One region of the Streptomyces griseoaurantiacus genome, then DNA from elsewhere that is predicted to be linked to it. Evidence: riboswitches for the same ligand, from Rfam matches in the RefSeq annotation. Region 1 holds a riboswitch; each other region holds the start of a gene.
The links. A riboswitch is a leader RNA that binds a small molecule or an ion and turns the genes downstream of it on or off. The one in region 1 is predicted to bind cobalamin.

Region 1 (4,903 bases):
TGAGGGGAGTCGAGTGACTCGCCTCGCTGTTCAAGGTGCTCGGCCCCTTCCGGTGGCCTCGCTCCGGTGGTTCGCGATGGAGGAGACAGCTCATGACGACCGACAGGATCGCTCTGGTGACCGGTGCGAATCGCGGCCTCGGTCGCAGCGCGGCCGTCGCCCTGGCCGCGCGCGGGATGCGGGTCCTCGTCACCCACCGCGGCGATACCGCCGGCGCCGGGAAGACGGTGGAACAGGTGCGGGCGGCGGGCGGGACCGCCGCTGTTCTCCGGCTGGATCTCAGCGACGTGTCCTCCTTCCCGGCCTTCACCTCGGCGCTGCGCGAGTGGCTGGAACGCTGGGGTGCCTCGCGGCTCGACGTCCTGGTCAACAACGCGGGAGTGGGAATCTTCGGACCGCTGGAGGACGTCACGACCGAGGACTTCGACACGGTGATGGGCGCACCAATGTGCGGGGCACGTTCTTCCTCGTCCAGGCCCTCGTGCCGCTGCTGGCGCAGGGCGGCCACGTCATCAACGTCTCGACGTCGCTGACCCGCCACACCAGCCCCGCCACCTCTGTCTACTCCGCCTCGAAGGCCGCCGTGGAGGCCCTGAGCCGCACCCTCGCCGCGGAACTCGGGCCGCACGGCATCCGGGTCAACTCCCTCGCCCCGGGACCGACCGCCACCGACTTCAACGGTGGGGCGATGCGGGACGACGCCGGGATGCGCCGGGCCCTGGCCGGACAGACGGCGCTCGGCCGCGTCGGCGAACCCGAGGAGATCGGCGACGCCATCGCCACGCTGGCCTCCGAGGGCCTGCGCTGGGTCACCGCCCAGCGCATCGAGGTCTCCGGCGGCGCCCTCCTCTGAGCCCGCGGGCGCGTGCCCGTCGAGCTCCTCGATTTGACAGTGACAGTGAGCAGCCATGCACCGGCGTAGGGGCACAGCCGAGTCTCCGCCCTCTGTAGTGTGCGGAAATGACGAGAAGCGAGCGACTCGCGGACCAGTTGGACTGGTACTGGACCAAGAACCTGCGGCCACGGCTGGAGGGTCTTACCGACGAGGAGTACTTCTGGGAGCCGGTACGCGACTGCTGGAGCATCCGCCCCCGTGGCACGACGTCCGCACCGATGCCGGACGGGGCGGGGGAATGGACGATGGACTCCGCGTCCCCTGCCCCCGTGCCCGCGCCGGTGACCACGATCGCCTGGCGGCTGGCGCACCTCATCGTCTCCTGCCTGGGCCATCGGGTCGGATGGTACTTCGGCGGCCAGGACCTCGATTCCCGGCCGTTCGCCTATGCGGGTACCGCCGACGAGGCGCTGCGACAGCTCGATGAGATGTACGGGAGATGGAACGCGGGAGTCCGCGAGCTCTCGGACGCCGACCTGGACGGTCCGCCCACGGCGGGTCCCGAACGGTGGCCCATGGAGAACCGAGTCCTGCACGTCAACAGGGAGTTGATCCATCACGGCGCCGAGATCGCCCTGCTGCGCGACCTCTATCGCCGGCGGGAGCCGTACGGCGCCGAATGACCGGGAGATGCCGAGCCGATGCCGGCCCCGGAAACGGCCGCTCCACGAGAGCGGGACGGCTCGCTTCGGACGAGACGGTGGTCGACGGCTTCGAGCACATCGTGGACGCGTTCCTGGGCATGCTGCACGGCGAGAACACCGGCAAGATCATCGTTGCGGCACCCCTCTCCGCGATGTCCGCATGGGTGAAGCGCGGCGGCGGCGTGCGGCACAGGACTGGATCCCGAAGGCGACCGTCGAGGCCGAGGACGACGGGGCGGTGCTCTCCCTGGTGAGCGAAGGTCATGGAGTGGCGAGGCCGCGTGCGGGAGCGCCGATCCGCACGCCCTTTCGCCGTCGGCCGGGCGGACCGTAGGATCGCCAGGTCATCGCCGCGACGGGAGACAGGAAGCCGGTGCGAATCCGGCACGGTCCCGCCACTGTGACCGGGGAGCGCCCCTCCGACATGCCACTGCGCGCCGCGCGGGAAGGCGGAGGAAGCGCCGATCCGGGAGTCAGGACACTGGTCCGTCGCGGGCCCGATCCGAGGAGCGCGGACTCCAGGAGGCTTTACGTGTCCCAGTCGATCACCCCTGCCCGCACACGCGGGTTCCTTCGCGCCGCGGCCGCCGCCGTGGCGCTCTCGTCCGTACTGCTGACCACCGGCTGCGGTGCGTCCGACGAGGGCGGCGCGGACGCGGAGGCCACCGCGGCCGTGCCCGCGGGCTTCCCGGTCACCATCGACAACTGCGGCGTCAGGACGACGTACGACAGGCCGCCGTCCCGGGCGGTCACCATCCACCAGCACCCGGCGGAACTCATGCTCGCCCTCGGCCTGAAGAACCGCATGGTCGGCACGGCCTTCCCCGACTCCCCCGTCCTGCCCGAACTGCGGAAGGCGTACGAGGCGATACCCGAACTGGCGAAGAGGGAGCCGTCGTTCGAGAGGATCCTGGACGCCGAACCCGACTTCGTCTACGGCGGCTACGGCAGTGCCTTCGCGAAGAACGAGGGCCGCTCCCGCACGGCGTTCGCCGACGCCGGCATCGACACCTACCTCAACCGCGAGTACTGCGGCAGGAAGCGGGTGACGATGAAGGACACCTACGAGGAGATCCGCACCATCGGCAGGATCTTCGGTGTCCCGGACCGGGCCGGCAAATTGGTCGAGGATCTGCGGGACCGCGTCGGCAAAGCCGCCGCCGAGGTCGAGGGTGCACACGAGGTGCCCGTCTTCGTCTACGACAGCGGCGACAGGAGCGCCTTCACCGCGGGCGGCAGGAGCCTGGGCACGGAACTGATCCGGCTGGCCGGTGGCAGGAACGTCTTCGCCGACCTGGACGACGTCTTCGGTGACGTCTCCTGGGAGCAGGTCGTCGAGCGCCGGCCGGAGGTCATCGCCCTCTACGACTACGCCGGTGCCGGAAGCGTCGAGGAGAAGAAGGAGTTCCTCCTCTCCCGGCCCGCGCTCGCCGACGTACCCGCCATCAGGAACAAGCGGTTCGTCGTCCTGCCCCTGACCGCCACCCTGGTCGGCGTCCGCTCCGCCTACGCGGTCGACGACCTGGCCCGAGGACTGCACCCGGAGAGCTTCCGGTGACCCGGGCAGCCACCGGCACGCCCGTCGAACGGACGGTACGGCGGCGGACCACCGGGCCGGGCGCGGGCCGCCGTACGCGTCCGGCCGTCACGTCGCTGGTGCTCACCGCCCTGCTCCTCGTCTCCGTCACGGCGGGCCTCGCGATCGGCTCCGTGCACGTACCGCCGGGCCAGGTGTGGGGCATCGTGACGCACTCGCTGGGCGCCGACTGGCGGGAGCCGGACTGGTCCCGGGCGCGGGAGACCATCGTGCTGGACGTGCGGGCGCCGCGGGTGCTGCTCGGCGCGGTCACCGGCGCGGGCCTCGCGGTGATCGGCACCGCTCTGCAGGCGCTGGTGCGCAATCCGCTCGCCGAGCCGTACCTGCTCGGCGTCTCCTCCGGGGCGTCGCTCGGCGCGGTCTCGGTACTCGTGTTCGGGTTCACCCTCTTCGGAGCCGCCTCCCTGCCGATGGCCGCCTTCGGGGGCGCCCTGGGCGCGCTCCTGCTCGTGTACGCCACCGCCCGCACCGGCGGACGCATCACCTCCTCGCGGCTGGTGCTGTCCGGGGTGGCGATCGCGGCGATGCTCACCGCGGTCCTCGATCTGCTGCTCCTCACCACCGACCGGGGCAACGAGACCCGCGCGGTCCTCGCCTGGACCCTCGGCGGACTCGGCGGGGTCGGCTGGGGCACGCTGTGGCTGCCGAGCACCGCCCTGCTGCTCGGCATCGGCGTCCTCATGGCGCAGGCCCGCAACCTGAACCTCCTGCTGGCCGGCGAGGAGGCCGCCACCACGCTGGGACTGGACGTGGCCCGCTTCCGCGCCCATCTGTTCGTCCTGCTCTCCCTCGTCACGGGCGTCCTTGTCGCGGCGGCCGGTCCGATCGGGTTCGTCGGCCTGATGACGCCCCACATCGTGCGCCTGTTCGTCGGCGGCGACCACCGCCGGGTCCTGCCGACGGCGGCACTCGCCGGAGCGGTCTTCCTCGTCTGGGCCGACATCGCCGCACGGACGATCGCCGCACCGATGGAGATACCCGTCGGCGTGCTCACGGCCCTGTGCGGTGGCCCCTTCTTCCTGTGGCTGATGCGCCGGGACGCCCGGCGCGGCACCGACCGAGGAGTGGCATGACCGCGACCGACCTGAGCGTCGACGGCGTCACGCTCACCGCCGGAGCACACCACCTGGTGCGCGACGTCTCCCTGACCGCCCGCCCGGGCGAGACCATCGGTCTCGTCGGCCCCAACGGCAGCGGCAAGTCCAGCCTCCTGCGCACCGTCTACCGCGTCCTGCGCCCCGACACCGGCCAGGTCCGGGTCGACGGAGGCGACGCCTGGGCGCTGCCGGTACGGCAACTGGCCCGCACCGTGGCGGCGGTGGTCCAGGACTCCGCGGCCGACTTCGATCTCGCCGTCCGTGAGGTCGTCGCCATGGGCCGCACCCCGCACAAGCGACTCCTCGCCGGTGACACTCCCGAGGACGCCGGTCTCATCGAGTCCGCACTCCTCGCGGTCGACGCCGCCCACCTGGCCGACCGCCCCTTCGACCGGCTCTCCGGCGGCGAGCGTCAACGCGTGCTCATCGCGCGTGCCCTCGCCCAGCGGCCCACCCTCCTGGTCCTGGACGAGCCCACCAACCACCTCGACATCCGCCATCAGCTGTCCGTGCTGGGCACCCTGCGCCGCCTCCCCACGACCGTCCTGCTGGCCCTGCACGACCTCAACCTGGCCGCCCACTACTGCGACCGCCTCTACGTCCTGCACGACGGTGAGGTCACCGCCTCCGGCCCACCCTCCGAGATCCTCACCCCCGGGCTCCTGGCCGA
Region 2 (4,903 bases), 4.5 Mb from region 1:
GGTGGTCATCGGCCTCTGCCTCGTCGCGCCGTTCGTGGCGATGCTGTGGGTCGGTTCGTACGCCAAGACCGACCCGGTGTTCATCGGCATCCCGTTCTTCTACTGGTACCAGATGCTGTGGGTGCTGATCTCCACCGCGCTGACCATGACCGCCTACAAGCTGTGGCACCTCGACCAGCGCGGCCGGGCCGCCGCCTCCCGTGACGCGTCCGCGGCGTCCGCAGCGTCCTCGGGGGCCCTCGGCACCCCGGCCTCCTCGGACGCCCCGGCGAACCCGAAGGGAGGTGCGGCGGAATGAAGGACGGCGTGAACGGCGTCGCACTCGGCGTCTTCATCTTCTTCTTCGTCGCGGTCACCGCCATCGGGTTCCTCGCGGCCCGCTGGCGCAAGGCCGAGAACGAGCACAGCCTCGACGAGTGGGGCCTGGGCGGACGTTCGTTCGGCACCTGGATCACCTGGTTCCTGCTCGGCGGCGACCTCTACACGGCGTACACCTTCGTGGCCGTGCCCGCCGCGATCTACGCGGCCGGCGCCTCCGGCTTCTTCGCCGTCCCGTACACGATCCTGGTGTACCCGCTGGTCTTCACCTTCCTGCCCCGGCTGTGGTCCGTCAGCCACCGGCACGGGTACGTCACCACCTCCGACTTCGTGCGCGGGCGGTTCGGCTCCAAGGGGCTCTCGCTCGCGGTGGCCGTGACCGGCATCCTCGCCACGATGCCGTACATCGCGCTCCAGCTCGTCGGCATCCAGGCCGTGCTGGACGTGATGGGCGTCGGCGGCGGCGAGAACACCAACTGGTTCGTGAAGGACCTGCCGCTGCTGATCGCCTTCGGCGTCCTGGCCGCGTACACGTACTCCTCCGGGCTGCGGGCCCCCGCGCTGATCGCCTTCGTGAAGGACGCGCTGATCTACATCGTCATCGCGGTGGCGATCATCTACATCCCGATCAAGCTGGGCGGCTTCGACGACATCTTCGCCTCGGCGGGCGAGAAGTTCGCCAAGGCGGGCGCGGGTGGAGTGGTCCCGGCCGCGGGCGGGCAGTGGACGTACGCCACGCTCGCGCTCGGCTCCGCACTGGCGCTGTTCATGTACCCGCACTCGATCACGGCGACGCTGTCCTCGCGCAGCCGCGAGGTGATCCGGCGCAACACCACGATCCTGCCGCTGTACTCGCTGATGCTGGGCCTCCTGGCGCTGCTCGGCTTCATGGCGATCGCGGACGGGATCAGCGTCAAGAACGGCCAGCTCGCCATTCCGCAGCTCTTCGAGAACATGTTCCCCGACTGGTTCGCGGGCGTGGCCTTCGCGGCGATCGGCATCGGCGCGCTGGTGCCGGCGGCGATCATGTCGATCGCCGCGGCGAACCTGTTCACCCGCAACATCTACAAGGACTTCATCAAGCCGGACGCGACGCCGAAGGAGGAGACCCGGGTCTCCAAGATCGTGTCGCTGCTGGTGAAGGTGGGCGCGCTGGTCTTCGTCCTGACGATGGACAAGACGGTGGCGATCAACTTCCAGCTTTTGGGCGGCATCTGGATCCTGCAGACGTTCCCCGCGCTGGTGGGCGGCCTGTTCACCCGCTGGTTCCACCGGTGGGCGCTGCTCGGCGGCTGGGCGGTCGGCATGATCTACGGCACGGTGGCCGCGTACGGGGTGGCCTCGCCGACGCAGAAGCACTTCGGCGGCTCCTCGGACGACATCCCCGGCATCGGGGAGATCGGCTACATCGGCCTGACCGCGTTCGTGCTGAACGTGGTGGTGACGGTGGTCCTGACGTTCGTCCTGCGGGCCGCGAAGGCGCCGGAGGGCATCGACGAGACGGCGGCGGACGACTACACGGCGGACGCGGGCGACCCCGGAGTCGAGCAGGAGCTGCCGGCGGCCACGGCGGGGACCTCGCACTAGGGTCTCCCGTTCGGCGTGTGAAGGCCGCGGCCGCCCCCGGGGGTGGTCGCGGCCTTTCGCGTGCGGCGGCCTCCCGCCAGTGCGCCTCGGGATCACCGGATGCGCAGGGGCGATCGCGCCCGACACAACATGTGGGCCCGTCACCAGCTCTCCGGCACTACATGTATGCTCGGCACCGCTGCCGCCGCAGGGGAATCCGGTGCGAATCCGGAACTGTCCCGCAACGGTGAATCCACGCGTCCGCGCGTAGGGCTGAGTCCGAGGACCTGCCGGCAGTGCGCCCGGCCGTCCGGTCCGGGCGCCCGACGTCCGGGCCTCGTGGAATGGGCCGGGGACGCGACCCGGCGCATCCGTTGCGTCACCGTTGCTCCCTGCCCTCGTCATGGCCCGCGCCGAACGAGGGAGAGCTCCCCATGACCACCGCCCCGGCCGCTCCGGCCCCGGCGATCCCGGCGCCCGAGGAACCCGACGGTCCCGGCGCCGCCCTGCTGCGGACCCTCACCGAACTGAGCGCCGACCTCCCCGACGCCGACCCCGGCCGGGTCGCCGCGGCGGCCCTGCGCGGCCGCTCCCGCCACGCCGGCGAGGAGGAACTGCGGGAACTGGCCACCGAGGCGGCCGCGGGGCTCATCTCCGAGGACCCCGCCCACTCCCGGCTGGCGGCCCGCCTGCTGACGCTCACCATCCGGGCCGAGGCCGCCTCCCAGGGCGTCACGTCCTTCACCTCCTCCGTGGCCGCCGGCCACCGGGAGGGCCTCGTCGCCGACCGGACCGCCGCGTTCGTCCGCCGTCACGCCGCACGGCTGGACGCGCTCGTCGACCCCGACGCCGACGACCGCTTCGGCTACTTCGGCCTGCGCACGCTGCACACCCGCTATCTGCTGCGCCACCCCGTCACCCGCAAGGTGATCGAGACGCCCCAGCACTTCCTGCTGCGCGTCGCCGCGGGCCTCGCCGAGGAGGCGGACCTCGCCGGAGCGGGGGCGGACCGCGCGGTCGAGGAAGTGGCCGCGCTCCACGGCCTGATGAGCCGTCTGGAGTACCTGCCCTCCTCCCCCACCCTGTTCAATTCCGGCACCCGTCACCCCCAGATGTCCTCCTGCTTCCTCCTCGACTCCCCCGAGGACGAACTGGACTCGATCTACTCCCGCTACCACCAGGTCGCCCGTCTCTCCAAGCACGCCGGGGGCATCGGCCTCGCGTACTCGCGGATCCGCTCCCGCGGCGCCCTCATCCGCGGCACCAACGGGCACTCGGGCGGGATCGTGCCGTTCCTGAAGACGCTCGACGCCTCCGTCGCCGCCGTGAACCAGGGCGGCCGGCGCAAGGGGGCGGCCGCCGTCTACCTGGAGACCTGGCACGCGGACATCGAGGAGTTCCTCGAACTGCGCGACAACACGGGCGAGGACGCCCGCCGCACCCACAACCTCAACCTGGCCCACTGGATCCCGGACGAGTTCATGCGCCGGGTCGAGGCCGACGCGCAGTGGTCCCTGTTCTCCCCCTCCGACGTCCCCGGCCTGACCGACCTGTGGGGCGCGGAGTTCGACGCCGCCTACCGGGCCGCGGAGGCCGAGGGGCTCGCGGTGCGCACGCTGCCGGCCCGTGAGCTGTACGGCCGGATGATGCGCACCCTGGCGTCGACCGGAACCGGGTGGATGACCTTCAAGGACACCGCGAACCGCACCGCCAACCAGACCGCGGAGCCCGGGAACGTGATCCACTCCTCCAACCTCTGCACGGAGATCCTGGAGGTCACCGAGGACGGCGAGACGGCCGTCTGCAACCTCGGCTCGATCAATCTCGGCGCGTTCGTGCGGGAGGGGAACACCGCAGACGCGGGCACCGCCGACGGGGGCACCGCCGACGCGGGCACCGCCGGCAGGAGCACCGCCGACGCGGGCATCGACTGGGAGCGGCTCGACGCGACGGTGCGCACCGCCGTCACCTTCCTCGACCGCGTCATCGACCTCAACTTCTATCCGACCGAGGAGGCCGGGCGCTCCAACGCGCGCTGGCGCCCCGTCGGCCTCGGCGTGATGGGCCTCCAGGACGTCCTCTTCCGGCTGCGCCTGCCCTTCGACTCCCCCGAGGCCCGGGCGCTCTCGGCCCGCATCGCCGAACGGCTCATGCTCACCGCCTACGAGACCTCCGCCGAACTCGCCGCGCGCAACGGCCCGCTGCCCGCCTGGGAACGCACCCGCACCGCCCGGGGAGTGCTGCACCCGGACCACTACGACGTGGAGCTGTCCTGGCCCGAGCGCTGGGCGGCGCTGCGCCGGCGGATCGCGGTCACCGGCATGCGCAACGCCCTGCTGCTCGCGATCGCGCCCACCGCCACCATCGCCTCGATCGCGGGCGTCCACGAGTGCGTCGAGCCGCAGGTCTCCAACCTGTTCAAGCGCGAGACGCTGTCGGGCGAGTTCCTCCAGGTCAACCCGTACCTGGTGGCGGACCTCAAGCGGCTGGGGCGCTGGGACGCCGACACCCGCGAGGCGCTGCGCGAGGCCAACGGCTCGGTGGAGGGCCTGACCTGGCTGCCCGAGGAGGTGCGGCGGCTCTACCGCACGGCGTGGGAGCTCCCGCAGCGCGCCCTGATCGACATGGCGGCCGCCCGCACCCCGTTCCTGGACCAGGCGCAGTCGCTGAACCTGTTCCTGGAGACGCCGACCATCGGCAAGCTCTCCTCGATGTACGCCTACGCGTGGAAGTCGGGGCTGAAGACGACGTACTACCTGCGCTCCCGCCCGGCCACCCGGATCGCCCGCGCCGCCCGTGCGCAGCGCCCCGCCGCCGAGGCCCCCGCGCCGACCGTGCCGGACCCCGAGGCGGTCGCCTGCTCCCTTGAGAACCCCGAGTACTGCGAGGCCTGCCAGTGAACACCCACCCGGACACCACCACGGACGCCGTCGGGGCGGTCAAGAACCTGCTCGACCCCGGCTTCGAGCTCACCCTGCGTCCCATGCGCTACCCCGACTTCTACGAGCGCTACCGGGAC
Region 3 (4,903 bases), 6.1 Mb from region 1:
TCACCAGGGAACCGGGCCGGCGGGTCGGCCAGGTGGAGGTGCTGTCGGCGGAGGAGCGGCACCGGGTGGTGACCGGGTGGAACGACACCGCCCGCGAGGTGCCCGCGGCCACGCTGCCCGAGCTGTTCCAGGCCCAGGCCGCCCGCACCCCCGACACGGTCGCGGTGGCGTCCGGCGGCGCCGAGATCACCTACGCGCAGCTCGACGGGCGTGCGAACCGGCTCGCCCGGCTGCTCGTCCGTCGCGGGATCGGTCCGGAGGACATCGTCGGGCTGGCCGTGCCGCGCTCGGTGGACCTGATCGTCGCCCTGCTCGCGGTGCTCAAGTCGGGCGCCGGTTACCTGCCGATCGACCCCGAGTACCCGGCCGAGCGGATCGCCTTCATGCTGGCCGACGCCGACCCCGCGCTGACACTCACCACGAGTGCGGTCGCCGCTCGCCCGGCCGCCGGGCCCACCCTGCTGCTGGACGACCCCGAGGTCCTCACCGCGCTCGACGCCCTGCCGGCCGGCGCCCCGGACGACGGCGAACGCACCACCCCGCTGCTGCCGCAGCATCCGGCCTACCTGATCTACACCTCCGGGTCGACCGGGCGACCGAAGGGGGTGGTGATGCCCGGGGGCGCGCTGGTCAACCTGCTCTCCTGGCACGCGTCCGCCGTCCCCGCGGAACCCGGCGCGCGGGTCGCCCAGTTCACGGCGATCAGCTTCGACGTCTCGGCCCAGGAGGTCCTCTCGGCGCTCCTGGACGGCAAGACCCTCGTCATCCCGGACGAGGAGACCCGGCGGGACCCGGAGGCCTTCGTGACCTGGCTCGGGGAGCAGCGGATCACCGAGCTGTACGCGCCGACCATGCTCCTCGACGCCCTGGGCGAGGCCGTGGCGGAGCGGGGCACCCCACTGCCGCGGCTCCGGCACGTCGCCCAGGCCGGCGAGGCCCTCGTCCTCGGTGAGCGGGTCCGCGAGCTGTGCGGGGAGCCCGGCACGGTGCTGCACAACCACTACGGCCCGTCCGAGACCCATGTGGTGACCGCCCACACCCTGCCCGGTGACCGGGAGACCTGGCCCCGGGGCGCCGCGCCCCTCGGCCGCCCGGTGTGGAACACCCGCGTCCACGTCCTCGACGCGGCCCTGCGGCCCGTCCCGGTGGGTGTCGCGGGGGAACTCTACGTCTCCGGCGCCCCACTGGCCCGCGGCTACCACGCACGTCCGGCGCTGACCGCGCAGCGGTTCGTGGCCAGTCCGTTCTCCCCGGGGGAACGGATGTACCGCACCGGCGACCTCGCCCGCTGGACCACGGACGGGGAGCTGGAGTACCTGGGCCGCACCGACGACCAGGTGAAGGTGCGCGGCTTCCGGATCGAGCTGGGCGAGGTCGAGGCCGCGCTGGCCGCGCATCCGTCCGTGGCCCGGGCGGCGGCGGTGGTGCGGGAGGACCGCCCCGGCGACCGGCGACTCGTCGGCTACCTCGTCCCCGCCGACCGCACGGACGGCATCGACACCGCCGGCCTGCGCGCCCACCTCGGTGCCCGGCTGCCGGAACACATGGTGCCCTCCGCGCTGGTGGTTCTGGAGAGCCTGCCGCTGACGGCGAACGGGAAGCTGGACCGGCGGGAGCTGCCCGCGCCGGATCACACGGCGTCCGCCGCGGGCCGGCGGCCCTCCACGGTCCAGGAGGAGATCCTGTGCCGCGTCTTCGCCGAGGAGCTGAACGTGCCGCACATCGGCGTCACGGACAACTTCTTCGAACGCGGGGGTCATTCGCTCCTGGCGGTCAGGCTGGTGCGCCGCATCCGCGCGGTCATGGGCGTCGACGTCTCCGTCCAGACCCTGATGGAATCACCCAGCGTCGAGGGACTCGCCCACCGGCTGAGCCTTCCCGCGACGGACGAGTCGCTCCGCACCCTGCTCCCCATCAGGACGCACGGCAGCCGGCCGCCCCTCTTCTGCGTGCACCCGCGCTCCGGGCTGAGTTGGTGCTTCGCCCCGCTGGCCGCCTTCGTTCCCCCCGAGGTCCCCCTGTACGGCCTGCAGGCCCGCGACGCCGACGCCTCGGGTGAACTGCCGGGCTCCATCCGGGAGATGGCCGAGGAGTACGTCGCGGAACTGCGGACCGTGCGGCCCTCGGGCCCGTACCATCTGCTGGGCTGGTCGATGGGCGGCCGGGTGGCCCACGAGATGGCCGTGCAACTGCGGGAGGACGGCCAGGAGGTGGCCCTCGTCATCATGGGAGGCTACGCGCCCGCGCCCGAGGACACCCCCGGCACGGACGAGGCCGTCAAGGAGTCCGCGGAACTGCTGCGCCGCGCGATGTACGAGCGCGCCGGACTCGACCCCGACGCCCCGGCCGAGGAGTCGGACACCCTCGACGAGGCACCCGACCTCCGCGACCTCGCCGGACTCCCGGACCACTTCCGTGCCGAGATCTCCAAGGACGAGGCCGCCGTCCGGGCGAGGATCATCGCCAACAACACCCGCGTCTACGTCGGCCACCGCCCCCGCGTGTTCGACGGCGACGTCCTCTTCCTCTCGTCCGAGGAACTCGAGGACGGCTGGGGCCGGGCCATGTGGCAGCCCTACACCACCGGCCGCATCAGCGAGGCCCGACTGCCGTGCACGCACGACGAGATGGCCGATCCCCCCATGCTCCCGCTGCTGTGGAACGCCGTCGCCGCATGGCTGCCCACGACAGACGGTGACCGTAAGGAAGAACCCCCCACCACCCCCGGGGCGAAGGACAGGAGCGAAGGATGACGAACCCCTTCGAGGACGAGGACGCCGACTACCTCGTGCTGAGGAACGAGGAGGGCCAGTACTCGCTGTGGCCCACCTTCGTCGACGTGCCGGACGGCTGGGAGCCCGTCTTCGGCGAGGCGCCACGTCAGGCGTGCCTCGACCACATCGAGGAGAACTGGACGGACATGCGGCCCAAGAGCCTGGTGGACGCCATGACCACCGACTGAGCGCGCCCCGGGAGCCGGTGGCGGGGACCGACGCCCCGCCGCCGGCTCCCGCCGCGGAACGTGCCGTCCAGGACCGCCGGTGCACGACTCCGCCCGGCAGAGAGGAAGATCACGCCGGACGGGGCGGTCTTGGCCGTGTCCGCGTCACGCGGTACGGTCTGTCCGAATCGACGACGGCGAGACGGAAGCCGGTGGGAATCCGGCACGGTCGCGCCACTGTATGCGGGCCTCCCCCGAGGAGCGCCCGTGAGTCAGACCCGTGGCCGTCGTCCTGTGCACCACCGAGATGGGACGCGAACTCCCAGAGGAGGTCCTGCCATGGGGCAGACCGTCGCCCAGCCGACAGCCACCACCCCCGCCGTTCCCGCCACGCTGCCGCTCAGGGCGATAGCTCCCTGGGCGGTCTTCTTCGGCATCCTGATGCTCGTCCTGCTCTACTTCGTCGGCGCCGAGCAGGGCGCCACCTCCGTGTTCAACGGCACGGACGTCCACGAGTGGGTGCACGACGCCCGCCACCTGCTCGGCTTCCCCTGCCACTGAGCCGGGGGACAGCACCCGCCCATGAACTCCGCGACCGTACGGAACCTCCTCGTGCGGGGCATGCTCGCCGGTCTCGCCGCCGGCGTACTCGCCCTGCTCGTGGCCTACTTCCTCGGCGAACCGGACGTCGACAAGGCGATCGCCTTCGAGCACGTCCCCGCCCACACACACGCCCACGAACACGACACGGAGGTCTTCTCCCGCTCCCTGCAGTCCACCGCCGGCCTCGCCACCGGCGTCCTCGTCTACGGGGTCGCCTTCGGCGGCATCGCCGCGCTCGCGTACTGCTACGCGCTCGGCCGGGTCGGCCGCCTCACCCCGCGGGCGACGGCGCTGCTGCTTTCCGGCTGCGCCCTGCTCGCCGTCTACGTCGTGCCGTTCCTGAAGTACCCGGCCAACCCGCCCTCCGTCGGCGAAGCCGACACCATCGGCAGGCGGACCGGCCTGTACTTCCTGATGATGCTGCTCAGCGTGCTCCTCGCGATCGGCGCGACCCTCCTCGGCAAGCGCCTGGCACCCCGCCTGGGCACCTGGTGGGCCACGGTCACCGCCGTGGCCGCGTTCGCCGCCGTGATCGGCATGGCCTACGCGTTCCTGCCCGCCGTCAACGAGGTGCCGAGCCACTTCCCGGCCACCCTGCTGTGGCGGTTCCGGCTCTCCGCCCTGGCCATCCAGTCCACCCTGTGGGCAGGCTTCGGCCTGCTCTTCGGTGAACTGGCGGAACGCCTGCTCGACCCACGGCCGGCGGCAGCGCGCGCTCGCGCGGTTCCCGCCGCACGCTGAAACCCGCCCGCACGCCGGGAACCCCGGCGTGCGGGCGGGACACCCTCCGCAGGCCCGGCGGACGCGCGGCCCTCACCCCCGGTCGGCGTCCGACGGCGTCAACGGGCGGCCCAGCCGCACGTTCCAGCGGCCCGCCCGGCCGCTGAGCTCGGTCAGGGTGAGCGGCGGCACGTCGAGGCGCCAGAACGCGGCGGCGGGCGCCGACAGCGCGCCCGCGACCGCCGCCCGCACCACCTCCGGCTCCACCACCGCGAGCGTACGGCCCGCACCGTCCCGCTCCTCCTCCAGCCACCGCGCCACCCTCGCGCACAGGCCCTCCACGCTCTCGCCACCGTGCGGCGCGCTGCCCGGGTCCGCCAGCCAGCGGGCCATCGCCTCCGGCTCGGCGGCCGCCACCTCCTCCAGCGCACGGCCCCGCCAGCGGCCCACGTCCAGCCCGGCCAGCTCCGCCGCCGCCACGCCCTCCAGGCCCAGCGCGGCCGCCGTCCCCCGGCAGCGCGCGCTCGGGGACAGAAGCACCCGGGCGGGCGCGGGCAGCACACCGGCGGCCTCCCGGGCACGCGCCGCCCCGGCCTCGTCGAGCGCGTCCCCGTCGTAGAACAGGGCCCGCCGCAGCGA
Region 4 (4,903 bases), 1.2 Mb from region 1:
TCGCGACGCCCGGCACCTCCTCCGGCGCCGCGCAGGCGGCGTACTTCGTACGCAACGGCGGCGCCTGGCAGGCGGACGGGCGGACCCTGCCGCCCGCGCTCGACATGGAGTACAACCCGTACGGCAGGCACAAGTGCTACGGGCTGGGCAAGGCCGCCATGGTGCGCTGGATGGGGTCGTTCAGCGAGGAGGTGCTGCGGCTGACCGGGCGCCGCCCCGTGCTGTACACGACGGCCGACTGGTGGCGACTGTGCACCGGTGACAGCACCGCCTTCGCGGCCGACCACGCGCTGTGGATCGCCCGGCACGACCCCTCGGGCACGGGCGCCCTGCCCGGCGGCTGGACGACCTGGACGTTCTGGCAGTACGCCACCTCGGGCACCCTGCCCGGCGACCAGAACGTCTTCAACGGCTCCCTCGCCGGGCTGAAGCGGTTCGCGCGGGGCTGAGGGGCGGCGGGGGCGCGAAAGCGGAACCCGGGCACTCCGTTCGGGTCACCGCACCGCCCGCCCTCGTTCACCTGCCGTTCACCCAGGTTGCCTACGGTCCTAGGGCCACTGACGTCCAACAGAAGCCTGGGTAAATGGAACACATCACGCTCCTTCTGGGTATCGTGATTGTCACCGCACTCGTGTTCGATTTCACGAACGGTTTCCACGACACGGCCAACGCGATGGCCACGACCATCTCGACCGGCGCTCTGAGGCCCAAGACGGCGGTGGCCATGTCCGCCGTGCTGAACCTCGTCGGCGCGTTCCTCTCCGTGGAGGTCGCCAAGACGATCTCCGGCGGCATCATCGACGAGGAGGGCCTGCGCACCGAGGTCATCTTCGCCGCCCTCGTCGGCGCGATCCTGTGGAATCTGCTGACCTGGCTGCTGGGTCTGCCCTCCAGTTCCTCCCACGCACTGTTCGGCGGTCTGATCGGCGCGGCGGTCATGTCGGCCGGCTGGTCCTCGGTGAACGGTTCGACCGTCGTCACCAAGGTCCTCATCCCCGCGGTCGCCGCGCCGGTCGTCGCCGGTCTGGCCGCGATGCTCGCCACCCGGCTCACGTACGCCATCGGCGACCGGGCCGACCGGAAGGCCACCGCGAAGGGCTACCGGGCCGGGCAGATCGCCTCGGCCGGGCTGGTCTCCCTCGCGCACGGCACCAACGACGCGCAGAAGACCATGGGCATCATCACCCTCGCCCTCGTCACCGGCGGCGTCCTCTCCCCCGGCTCCAACCCGCCGATGTGGGTCATCCTCTCGGCGGGCACGGCGATAGCGCTCGGCACCTACCTCGGCGGCTGGCGGATCATCCGCACCCTCGGCAAGGGGCTGACCGACCTGGCACCGCCGCAGGGTTTCGCCGCGCAGACCAGTGCGGCGACGGCGATCCTCGCCTCCTCCCACATCGGCTTCTCGCTCTCCACCACCCAGGTCTGCTCGGGCGCGGTGATGGGCTCGGGGCTCGGCCGCCGGGGCGGGGTGGTCCGCTGGTCCACCGCGACCCGCATGCTGGTCGCCTGGTGCCTGACGCTGCCGGCGGCGGGTCTGGTCGGAGCCGGGGCCGAGGTGCTCACCAAGCAGGGCACGTGGGGCACGGTCGTGACCGGCGCGCTGCTGCTCGCCGGTTCGGGCACGATCTGGGTGCTGTCCCGGCGCAAGCCGGTGACCGTGGACAACGTCAACGACCTCGACGGCGTCGGGGACATCGACGCCGCCGAGGCCGACGGGGGTGTCCCCGCCGAGTCCCCGGGCGTCGTGACCGCGGCCATCGCCGCGGTGGCGCCGCCGCCGGCGGGCCCACTCGTCGAGGCGGACACCGCCGGAACGGCCGGGGCCAACACGCCGGTTGTAGAACTGCAGGCCACCATCCCCGCCCCGGACACCGGGTCCGCGGCGGAACCGACTCGTCCCGCCGCGGTGTGAGGAACGGACAGATGAAGATCGACTGGGCAGCACTCGGATCAGTGTTCGGGGTCTCGCTCGTGGTGACGGTGGGACTGGTGGGCCTGTTCACGCTCGGCATCGTCGGGCTCACGAAGAAGGAGTCCGCGCGCGGCGGGAGCGCCGTGCTCGCCGCCACGGGGGCCTACGCGTGCTTCGCCGCGTGCGCGGCCGCGGTGGCGTACGGGATCCATCTGATCGTGGTCTGACGCGTCGTGACCTGACGGCGTGAAGGGCGCGCGCGGGGGTGGGAGCGGCTTCGACCGCCCCCACCCCCCTTTCGCGCGCCCGGAAACGCGCGTGTGGGACTCCGCACAGCAGGTCAAGGCCAGGTTGACTGAGGTCGGGGGGCGTGGTGAACTGCCGAAGCCAATGCGGCGGCAGGAGAGGAAGTCCGGTGTGAATCCGGCGCGGTCCCGCCACTGTCACCGGGGTAGCCATCCCGGGAGCCAGGAACTCTCACCGCCCATCTCGTCGAACCAGGGCGTGGACACCCTGAGTGAGGACACTTCGCCATGCGCGGCTGCCGACCGAGGTTCACCAGCGACAACCTGACCGATCCCACGGCCGGTTGACCCCGTGGGTGCCGAACGCCTCCACGCGTACGGCGCCACCGCCGGCCTCCTCGGTGACCTGCTCCTCGGCGATCCCCGCCGCGGGCATCCCGTCGCCGTGTTCGGGCGGGCCGCGGCAGCCGTGGAGCGCGTGCTGTGGCGTGACCACCGAGGCTGGGGCGCACTGCACACCCTCGTGTGCGCCGGTGGTGCCACCGCGCTCGGGGCTCTTGCCGTACGCGCCGTACGCCACTCCCCCGCCGCCTCCCTCGCCCTGACCGCGAGCGCCACCTGGGCGGTCCTCGGCGGCACCTCGCTCATCCGCGAGGCGCGGGCCGTCGGACGGGCGCTGGAGAGCGGTGACGTGGACGCCGCACGGGCGCGGCTGCCGCACCTGTGCGGGCGCGACCCGCAGGCCCTGGACGCCGAGGGGATCGCCCGGGCCGTCGTGGAGTCCGTCGCCGAGAACACCTCCGACGCCGTCGTGGGCGCCCTCGTCTGGGGCGCCGTCGCCGGGGTGCCCGGACTGCTCGGCTTCCGGGCCGTCAACACCCTGGACGCCATGGTGGGCCACCGCTCCGTGCGCCATCTGCGGTTCGGCTGGGCCTCCGCGCGCCTGGACGACCTCGCCGGCGCGCCCGGGGCACGGCTCACCGCCGTCCTCGCGGCCGCCGCCGGACCGGACCCCCGGGGCGCGGTACGGGCCTGGCGGGCGGATGCGCACCGCCATCCGAGCCCCAACGCCGGTCCCGTGGAGGCCTCCTTCGCGGGGGCGCTCGGGGTGCGGCTGGGCGGGACCCTGTCGTACGGGGGGCGTGTGGAGCACCGCCCGGTGCTCAACGGTGCCGGGCGCGCCGTGCGGGTGGGGGACATCGAGCGGGCGGCACGGCTCTCGCGGCGGGTCGGCTGGCTCGCGCTGGGCGTGTGCGCGGGCGTCCGGCTCGCCTGCGCGGGCGGGAGGCGCGCCGGCGCGCCCCGGACGAAGGGACGTACGTCATGAGCGGCGGGACCGAACGGCCGAGGGGCGGCGGGCTGCTCGTCGCCGGCACCACCTCCGACGCGGGGAAGAGCGTCGTCACCGCCGGGATCTGCCGGTGGCTGGCGCGGCAGGGCGTGAAGGTGGCGCCGTTCAAGGCGCAGAACATGTCCCTCAACTCCTTCGTCACACGGGGGGGCGCCGAGATCGGGCGGGCGCAGGCCATGCAGGCGCAGGCCTGCCGGATCGAGCCGACCGCGCTGATGAACCCGGTGCTGCTCAAGCCGGGCGGCGAGCGGAGCAGCCAGGTGGTGCTGCTAGGCAGGCCGGTCGGCGAGATGAGCGCCCGCGGCTACCACGGCGGCCGGCAGCGGGAGTTGCTCTCCGTCGTGCTCGACGCGCTGGCCGAACTGCGCGCCACTCACGACGCGGTGATCTGCGAGGGCGCGGGCAGCCCCGCCGAGATCAACCTGCGCCGGACCGACATCGTCAACATGGGGATCGCGCGGAACGCGAAGCTGCCCGTGCTCGTCGTGGGCGACATCGACCGGGGCGGCGTCTTCGCCTCCTTCTTCGGCACGGTCGCCCTGCTCTCCCGCAAGGACCAGGAGCTGGTCGCCGGGTTCCTCGTGAACAAGTTCCGGGGCGACGTCTCGCTGCTGGAGCCGGGCCTGGACATGCTGCACGGTCTCACCGGCCGCTCCACGTACGGCGTGCTGCCGTTCCGGCACGGCCTGGGCATCGACGAGGAGGACGGCATGGGGGTCCCCCCTGCTCGAACGAAGGTGAGAGCGGGGGGGAGGATCTCGCTGCGCGGGACCGTACGGGAGTCGGACACCGCGCCGCCGGTGGGCGAGGACGTGCTGCGGGTGGCGGTGTGCGCCCTGCCGCTGATGTCCAACTTCACGGACGTCGACGCGCTCGCGGCCGAACCCGGTGTGCTGGTGCGCTTCGTGGACCGGCCGGAGGAACTGGCCGACGCCGACCTCGTCATCGTGCCCGGCACGCGCGGCACCGTCCGGGCCCTGGAGTGGCTGCGGGAGCGGGGGCTCGCCGACGCCCTGCGGCGCAGGGCCGCCGAGGGGCGGCCGGTCCTCGGGATCTGCGGCGGCTTCCAGATCCTCGGCGAGCAGATCGAGGACGAGGTCGAGTCGCGCGCCGGGCGCGTGGACGGCCTCGGGCTGCTGCCCGTGCGCGTCCGCTTCGCCCGGGAGAAGACCCTCGCCCGGCCCGTCGGCCGCGCCCTCGGCGAGAGGGCCGAGGGGTACGAGATCCACCACGGGGTCGCCGAGGTCACCGGCGGCGACCCCTTCTTCTCCGACGGTGCCGGACAGGCCCTGGACGGCTGCCGGGTCGGCGCCGTCCGGGGCACGCACTGGCACGGCTCGCTGGAGTCCGACGGCTTCCGGCGCGCCTACCTGCGCGAGGTCGCGGCCGCCG

Region 2: linked by a shared signal. The riboswitch ahead of OHB09_RS22085 (ribonucleoside-diphosphate reductase subunit alpha) and the one ahead of OHB09_RS01740 (ABC transporter substrate-binding protein) in region 1 are both predicted to bind cobalamin.
Region 3: linked by a shared signal. The riboswitch ahead of OHB09_RS28460 (CbtB domain-containing protein) and the one ahead of OHB09_RS01740 (ABC transporter substrate-binding protein) in region 1 are both predicted to bind cobalamin.
Region 4: linked by a shared signal. The riboswitch ahead of OHB09_RS07300 (cobalamin biosynthesis protein) and the one ahead of OHB09_RS01740 (ABC transporter substrate-binding protein) in region 1 are both predicted to bind cobalamin.

The regions. Positions count from the first base shown of each region.
Region 1 is NZ_CP108326.1:389,312-394,214, forward strand. Features, by position in the region: partial or broken gene OHB09_RS01720 (SDR family NAD(P)-dependent oxidoreductase) at 93-853, shown strand; gene OHB09_RS01725 (DinB family protein) at 961-1,518, shown strand; partial or broken gene OHB09_RS01730 (NADP-dependent oxidoreductase) at 1,566-1,673, shown strand; partial or broken gene OHB09_RS01735 (LysR family transcriptional regulator) at 1,724-1,813, shown strand; cobalamin riboswitch at 1,903-2,023, shown strand; gene OHB09_RS01740 (ABC transporter substrate-binding protein) at 2,072-3,097, shown strand; gene OHB09_RS01745 (FecCD family ABC transporter permease) at 3,094-4,209, shown strand; gene OHB09_RS01750 (ABC transporter ATP-binding protein) at 4,206-4,903, shown strand, end outside.
Region 2 is NZ_CP108326.1:4,933,852-4,938,754, reverse strand. Features, by position in the region: partial or broken gene OHB09_RS22095 (DUF3311 domain-containing protein) at 1-211, shown strand, start outside; gene mctP (monocarboxylate uptake permease MctP) at 295-1,905, shown strand; cobalamin riboswitch at 2,065-2,193, shown strand; gene OHB09_RS22085 (ribonucleoside-diphosphate reductase subunit alpha) at 2,319-4,784, shown strand; gene OHB09_RS22080 (ribonucleotide-diphosphate reductase subunit beta) at 4,766-4,903, shown strand, end outside.
Region 3 is NZ_CP108326.1:6,445,346-6,450,248, forward strand. Features, by position in the region: gene OHB09_RS28450 (non-ribosomal peptide synthetase) at 1-2,753, shown strand, start outside; gene OHB09_RS28455 (MbtH family protein) at 2,750-2,962, shown strand; cobalamin riboswitch at 3,100-3,245, shown strand; gene OHB09_RS28460 (CbtB domain-containing protein) at 3,281-3,502, shown strand; gene OHB09_RS28465 (CbtA family protein) at 3,524-4,285, shown strand; gene OHB09_RS28470 (histidine phosphatase family protein) at 4,358-4,903, opposite strand, start outside.
Region 4 is NZ_CP108326.1:1,606,105-1,611,007, forward strand. Features, by position in the region: gene OHB09_RS07285 (lysozyme) at 1-449, shown strand, start outside; gene OHB09_RS07290 (inorganic phosphate transporter) at 584-1,915, shown strand; gene OHB09_RS07295 (hypothetical protein) at 1,927-2,142, shown strand; cobalamin riboswitch at 2,272-2,412, shown strand; gene OHB09_RS07300 (cobalamin biosynthesis protein) at 2,513-3,487, shown strand; gene OHB09_RS07305 (cobyric acid synthase) at 3,484-4,903, shown strand, end outside.